DNA from 2 places in the Micromonospora sp. RTBAU3-60 genome. Region 1 is predicted to be linked to the other one. Evidence: predicted binding sites of a transcription regulator. Region 1 holds the regulator's gene; the other holds the start of a gene.
The links. Region 1 encodes HspR, which represses chaperone genes until heat shock. Its sites were predicted from a motif close to TTGAGTNNNNNNNACTCAA; they were not measured.
Positions count from the first base shown of each region.

Region 2: lon (endopeptidase La) is a predicted target of HspR. The motif match lies at 1,520-1,538, and genes of this name have one in related genera.

Region 1 covers NZ_JBUEGB010000002.1:317,375-320,779, forward strand. Annotated here, with positions in the region: gene dnaJ (molecular chaperone DnaJ) at 1-1,041, shown strand, start outside; gene ACY34I_RS03630 (heat shock protein transcriptional repressor HspR) at 1,070-1,510, shown strand; gene ACY34I_RS03635 (hypothetical protein) at 1,783-1,989, shown strand; gene ACY34I_RS03640 (hypothetical protein) at 2,168-2,596, opposite strand; gene ACY34I_RS03645 (cation:proton antiporter) at 2,767-3,405, opposite strand, start outside.
Region 2 covers NZ_JBUEGB010000001.1:498,564-501,968, reverse strand. Annotated here, with positions in the region: gene ACY34I_RS02055 (hypothetical protein) at 1-654, shown strand, start outside; gene ACY34I_RS02050 (histone-like nucleoid-structuring protein Lsr2) at 970-1,317, opposite strand; gene lon (endopeptidase La) at 1,562-3,405, shown strand, end outside.

The DNA.
Region 1 (3,405 bases):
GAGCGGTTCAAGGCCGTCTCCGAGGCGTACGCAGTGCTCGGCGACGAGAAGAAGCGCCGCGAGTACGACGAGATGCGGTCGCTGTTCGGCTCCGGCGCGTTCCGCCGCAACGCCCGCGGCGGGGGCCAGCCGGGCGGCATGCCGTTCGACGTCTCCGACCTGTTCGGCGGGGCGGCCGGCGGCGCCGACACCCGGTTCGGTGGCGGCGGGTTCACCGACCTGTTCAGCTCGATCTTCTCGGGCGGCGGTGGCGGTGGCGGTGCGGCCCGCGCGCGCGGCCCGGCGCGGGGCCGGGACGTCGAGGCCGAGGTCGCGCTCGACTTCGAGGACGCCGTACGCGGCGTCACGCTGCCGCTGACGCTGCGCGCTCCCGGGGTCTGCGACACCTGCCACGGCAACGGCGCGAAGCCGGGCACCCAGCCGGTGGCCTGCCCGGTCTGCCACGGCGCCGGGGTGACCACCCGCAACCAGGGGTCGTTCAGCTTCTCCGAGCCGTGCCGCAACTGCCAGGGCGTCGGCACCATCGTCGAGGAGAAGTGCCCGGAGTGCCACGGCACGGGCGGGGTCACCAAGACCCGCACGCTGAACGTGCGCTTTCCCGCCGGGGTGGCCGACGGCCAGCGCATCCGGCTGGCCGGGCGGGGCGAACCCGGCGAGCGCGGCGGCCCGGCGGGCGACCTGTTCGTCCACGTGAAGGTCCGCCCGGACGAGCTGTTCGGGCGCACCGGGGACGACCTGACCCTGACCGTGCCGATCACGTTCGCGGAGGCGGTGCTCGGCACCGACCTGCGCGTACCGACCCTGGACGGGACGGTGACCCTCCGGGTGCCGCCGGGTACTCCGAGCGGTCGGGTGCTGCGGGCCCGGGGCAAGGGCGTCGTACGCAAGGACGGCCGCACCGGTGACCTGCTGGTCACCCTCGACGTGGTGGTCCCCGCGAAGGTGTCGGACGAGGCGCGGACGGCGCTGGAGGCGTTCGCGGCACAGACCCCGCCGGCCGCGCGGGAACATCTCGACGCCCGAGTGCGTCGGTTCAGTTGACCGGTGAAGGCAGCGGAGGTGAGCGGGGATGTCGCAGGAGTTCGTCGGCTCGGGTGACCCTGCCTACGAGGCCAAGGTCCTGATGATCTCGGTCGCGGCGCGGATGGCGGGGATGCACCCGCAGACCCTGCGCCAGTACGACCGGCTGGGCCTCGTGCAGGCCGGCCGGGCGGCCGGCGGCGGTCGCAGGTACAGCGTCCGGGACGTGGTGCTGCTCCGCGAGGTGCAGCGGCTCAGCCAGGACGACGGCATCAACCTGGCCGGGGTCAAGCGGATCATCGGCCTGGAACGGCTGCTGGAGGAGGCCCAGCAGCGGGTGGCCCGGCTGGAGGCGGAGCTGGACGCCGCGTACCACCGGATCGCCGAGTTGGAGTCGCTGGGCCGGTTCTCCCGCGGCGACCTCGTGCCCACCAACCGCACCTCGACGGCGCTGGTCGTCTGGCGGCCCCGCCGCACCGGCGACCGCTGATCCCACCCCCTTCGCCGCCCACCGACGCGGGCCGGCGCGTGCCCCGACCGGCCGCGCCGGCCCTTGCCGTATCTGACCCCCATTCCGGCGCGCCACGGCCCGCCGCGCCGTCGGTGGAACACCACGTACGTCTCAGCGGGCCGGAGGCCTCCATGGCGTTCCACCCGCGGTCGCGGGGTTGGGGAAACGGGATGCGGGAGCTGGGTGGGCCGCTAAGCTGTGAATCAGGCCCAACCAACTCAATCCGGACTCCGAACTTGGCAGGGGGAGCCATGACGGAAACGGCGAAGAAGGTGGCGCAGGAGGCGGAGGACCGGCTGGAGAAGGTGGCCGCGAACATCCGCGAACGGTTCGATCGGGTCGCCCAGGGCAGCTTCACTGACAAGATCAAAGAAGGTCGCTTCGCCGACCAACTGGACCACGGCGTCGACCGGGCCAGAGCCGACGAGCGGCGCAAGAAGCAGGGCGGATCGACGTGACGATCCGTCGACGAACGGGCCGGGACCCACGGGGGGTCCCGGCCCGTTCGCCGTCCATAACGTGCGGGCCGGGATGCGGTGATGCCGCGAGGGGGTCCCGGCCCGTTCGCCGTGGCATGACGTGCGGGCCGGGATGCGGTGATGCCGCGAGGGGGTCCCGGCCCGTTCGCCGTCTTGACTAGAGCCGGCGGTTCTCCCGCACCAGGCCGCCCTCGCACCAGTCGCGGTAGACGAAGAGGTCCGGCCGGGCGAGCAGCACCCGGCTGTTGTGCGCCCAGTTGCGCATCAGCTCGTCCCCGGTCCGCTCGGCCTGCTCGACGAGCTTGCGGAAACGGCGCTTGGGGTGGGCCCGGAAGTTCGTCCGGATGCCGTCGGCGGCGTAGATGTAGAGGCAGTGCAGGGCGAACCGGCGGGCCGGGCAGGCCGTGTCCATGGCCAGTTCGAAGAGCGTCTGCACCAGGTGGTCACCGGCGACCAGCAGGTCCCAGTCCGGGGGCATGGAGGTCAGCGGTACGGAGTCGGGGTGGTACGCCCACGCCCGCAGCTCGGCCGGCGAGGGATCTACGGGGTTGGCGAAGCCGTGGAACGTCGACTCCTGCACGCTCACCGGCCAACCTTCCGTTTCCGCTGGCGGGGGCACCCGGCCACCCGCGGACGCTGGCTGCTGGGGCGACACGGTAACGCGGTTCCGCGCACCGGCGGTAGGCCTTCCCGGAAGCAATTCGGCAACCGTTGGCCGGGCCGGGTCCACCGTACGGTCGACCCGGCCCGACCAGGTCAGTCGGGTGCCGCCACCGGGACGGGCCGCCGGGCGGCGGTGCGCTGGCGCAGCCAGCGCTTGAACCAGGGCAGGTCGGGCAGCCGGGCCAGCATCGGCCCGGTCACCACGGTGATCAGCACGTAAGCGGTGGCGAGCGCCGCCAGCTTGGGTTCGACCGGGTGCGCTGCGGCGACGGCGAGCCCGGCGATGACGATGGAGAACTCGCCGCGCGGGGTGAGCGCGAAGCCGGCCCGCCAGCGACCGGGCTCGGCGATCCCGGCCCGCCGGGCGGCCAGCCAGCCGGTGAGCAGCTTCGTCCCCATGGTGACCACGGCCAGCCCCAGCGCCGGCAGCAGCACCGGGGGCATGTCCAGCGGGTTGGTGACCAGCCCGAAGAACACGAAGAAGACCGCGGCGAACAGGTCCCGCAGCGGGGAGAGCAGCTCGGTCGCGTGGTGTGCCACCGGGCCGGAGAGGGCGATGCCGACCAGGAACGCCCCGACCGCCGCGGACACCTGGAGCTTGGCCGCGACGCCGGCGACCAGCAGGGTCAGGCCGAGCACCCCGAGCAGCAGCGCCTCGGGATCCTTCGCGGAGAGCGCCGAGGAGATCAGGTGGCCGTACCGGATGGCGACGAACAGCACGGCGACCACCGT
Region 2 (3,405 bases), on a different contig from region 1:
CCGGTGTTCGCCGTGCAGTTCGTCCCGCCGGCGCCGGCGGCTTCCGCCGCCCAGCGCGCCGAGCGGATGACCAGTGCGGTCTGCGCCGCGGTCGGCCTGCCGGTGTTGCGGGTCGAGTCGCCGACGCTGGGCGGCGGCGAGCACGGCCGCCGCCTGGCCGAGTACGTCATCGACGCGCGCGGCTACGCGGCCGGCACCGAACCGGAGGGCGGGGACGCGGTCGGGTTTCGGGACATCGTCGGCCGGCTCCCCGACGGCCGCCGCGGGCCGGTCAACGACCTCGGGGCGCTGGCCCGGGCGGCCGCTGTCGAGGCGTACGTCGAGCGGCGCCTCGCCGACCCGATCGTCCGCGGGCTGCACGTGTGCTGGACGGACGGCCCGGCCGAGGGGTGGAGCTGGGTCGAGGTGCGGCCCGGCCGGTGCCTGGTCGAGCGGGTCCAGCTCTTCGCGCAGCGCTTCTCCTGTGGGGTGGACCCGGGCCGGCTCGCCGAGGACCTGGCCGCCGTGGCGGTCGGGGAGCGGCTGCGCGACCTCGAGGTCACCGAGCCGCCGCTGGTGGACCGGGACGAACTGCGGGAGCAGATCCGGCGGCTCGCCGCCCGGCGGGACGAACTCGACGGCGGCTTCGCGTTCGATCACCTCTGCGCCGACTGACCCCGCGCGGTCTGGGCCGGTGGCGGTTCGCACCGCATCCCGATGATGGAGCGGGCCAACCGGACGCCCGCCTTCGACGCCCGGTTACCACCCGGCGTACGACGGGGCGACGTGCCGGACGGAGACCAGGTCGACGTCGAGGTAGCTGGCGACGAACCCCGCCCAGCCGGTTGATCAGGGCAGCGGGGCGACGGGGTGGAGTCGGCTGCCGCCTCTCCTCCCGTGGATGAAAATTGTTAACGCGGGGAAAAGCCGACCGGGGTCACGCCGATTTCTCAGCGTGACCCCGGTGTGCCCGACGGTGAACCGGGAGGTTCAGCGGTTCTTGTAGGCCTCCACCACCGAGACGGGGATGCGGCCCCGCTCGGAAATCTCGTAGCCGTTCTTCACAGCCCATTCCCGGATGGCGCGGTTCTGCTCGCGGTCCATTCCAGAGGTGGCCGGACGGATCGTCCGGCGCGCCGCGCGCCCCGCCTCGACCGGCCCGCGGCCGATCCGCCTGCCAGCGGTGATGAACGGGTCGAGGGCCTTGCGCAGGACGCCCGCGTTCTCGTCGGAGACGTCGATCGTGTACGCCACGCCGTCCAGGCTGAACTCGACGGTCCGATCGGCCTTTCCGCCGTCGAGGTCGTCGGTCAGAACGGTGATTACTTTCCTTGCCATCGCCATTGCTCCCTGTGTCGGGCGGGGTGTGGCTAAGAGTTTGACGTATGGCGCGGCAATTTCGCAACAATACCGGACCTTCGCCATTCGGCGGGTCGGCTAATCCGCCCCGGAATGGCTCTCCCTGGCCTGTGTACGGCGCGGCGCGGCCGCGGATGAGTGGCGTGGGTCACAACCCGGAACAAGGGGTACGGTTTGTAACTTGAGTCTTACACGCTCAACCCAACGTGATAGCAGGTGTTCGATGGCAACTCTTCCGGTACTTCCCCTGACCGACGCCGTCCTGCTGCCGGGCATGGTCATCCCGGTGACCCTCGACCCGACCACCCAGGCCGCGGTCGACGCGGCCCGCGCCAGCGGCGACAAGAAGCTCCTCGCCGTGCCCCGCATCGACGGCGAGTACGGCTCCGTCGGCGTGATCGCCACCACCGAGAAGGTGGGTCGGCTGCCCAGCGGCGAGCCGGCCGCCGTGGTCCGTGGCCTCGCCCGGGCCCGGATCGGCTCCGGTGTGCCCGGACCGGGCGCCGCCCTCTGGGTCGAGGCGACCGAACTCGACGAACCCGCCCCGGCCGGCCGGGCCCGGGAACTCGCCCGCGAGTACCGCGCGCTGATGACCTCGGTCCTCCAGCAGCGCGGCGCCTGGCAGGTCATCGACGCCATGGAGCGGATGACCGACCTGTCCGAGCTGGCCGACGCGGCCGGCTACGCGCCCTGGCTCAGCCTGGCGCAGAAGACCGAACTGCTCGCCGCGCCGGACGTCACCGCCCGGCTGGAACTGCTGGTCGGCTGGGTGAAGGACCACCTGGCCGAGCAGGAGGTCACCGAGCAGATCAACAGCGACGTCCGGGAAGGCCTGGAGAAGTCCCAGCGGGAGTTCCTGCTCCGCCAGCAGCTCGCCGCGATCCGCAAGGAGCTCGGCGAGGACGAGCCGGACGGCTCCGCCGACTACCGCTCCCGGGTCGAGTCCGCCGACCTGCCCGAGAAGGTCCGCGACGCGGCCCTGCGCGAGGTCGGCAAGCTCGAGCGGGCCAGCGACGCCTCGCCGGAGGCCGGCTGGATCCGTACCTGGCTGGACACGGTGCTGGAGATGCCGTGGAACACGCGTACCGAGGACAACACCGACCTGGCCGCGGCCCGCGCGGTGCTCGACGCCGACCACGCCGGCCTGGCCGACGTGAAGGACCGCATCCTGGAATACCTGGCGGTGCGCAACCGGCGCGCGGAGCGCAACCTCGGCGTGGTCGGCGGACGCGGCTCCGGCGCGGTGCTCGCCCTGGCCGGCCCGCCCGGCGTCGGCAAGACCAGCCTCGGCGAGTCGATCGCCCGGGCCCTCGGGCGCAACTTCGTCCGGGTCTCCCTCGGCGGCGTCCGCGACGAGGCGGAGATCCGCGGCCACCGGCGCACCTACGTCGGCGCGCTGCCCGGCCGGATCGTCCGCGCCCTGCGCGAGGCCGGTTCGATGAACCCGGTCGTGCTCCTCGACGAGGTCGACAAGCTGGCCGTCGGCTACGCCGGCGACCCGGCGGCGGCCCTGCTGGAGGTGCTCGACCCGGCGCAGAACCACACCTTCCGGGACCACTACCTCGAGGTCGACCTCGACCTGTCCGACGTGCTCTTCCTGGCCACCGCCAACGTGGTGGAGACCATCCCCGGCCCGCTGCTGGACCGGATGGAGCTGGTCACCCTGGACGGCTACACCGAGGACGAGAAGGTGGCCATCGCCCGGGACCACCTGCTGCCCCGGCAGCGGGAACGGGCCGGGCTGACCGCCGACGAGGTGACCGTCGCCGACGAGGCCCTAGCCCGGATCGCCGGGGAGTACACCCGGGAGGCCGGCGTCCGGCAGCTCGAACGCGCGCTGGCCAGGATCCTGCGCAAGGTGGCCGTCGCGCTGGCCGCGGACCCGACCCCGGTCCGGGTGGACACCGACAACCTGGCCCGCTACCTGGGCCGGCCGAAGTTCACCCCGGAGTCGGCGGAACGGACCGCGGTGCCGGGCGTGGCCACCGGACTGGCGGTCACCGGCGCCGGCGGCGACGTGCTCTTCATCGAGGCCACCAGCATGGAGGGCGAGCCCGGGCTGACCCT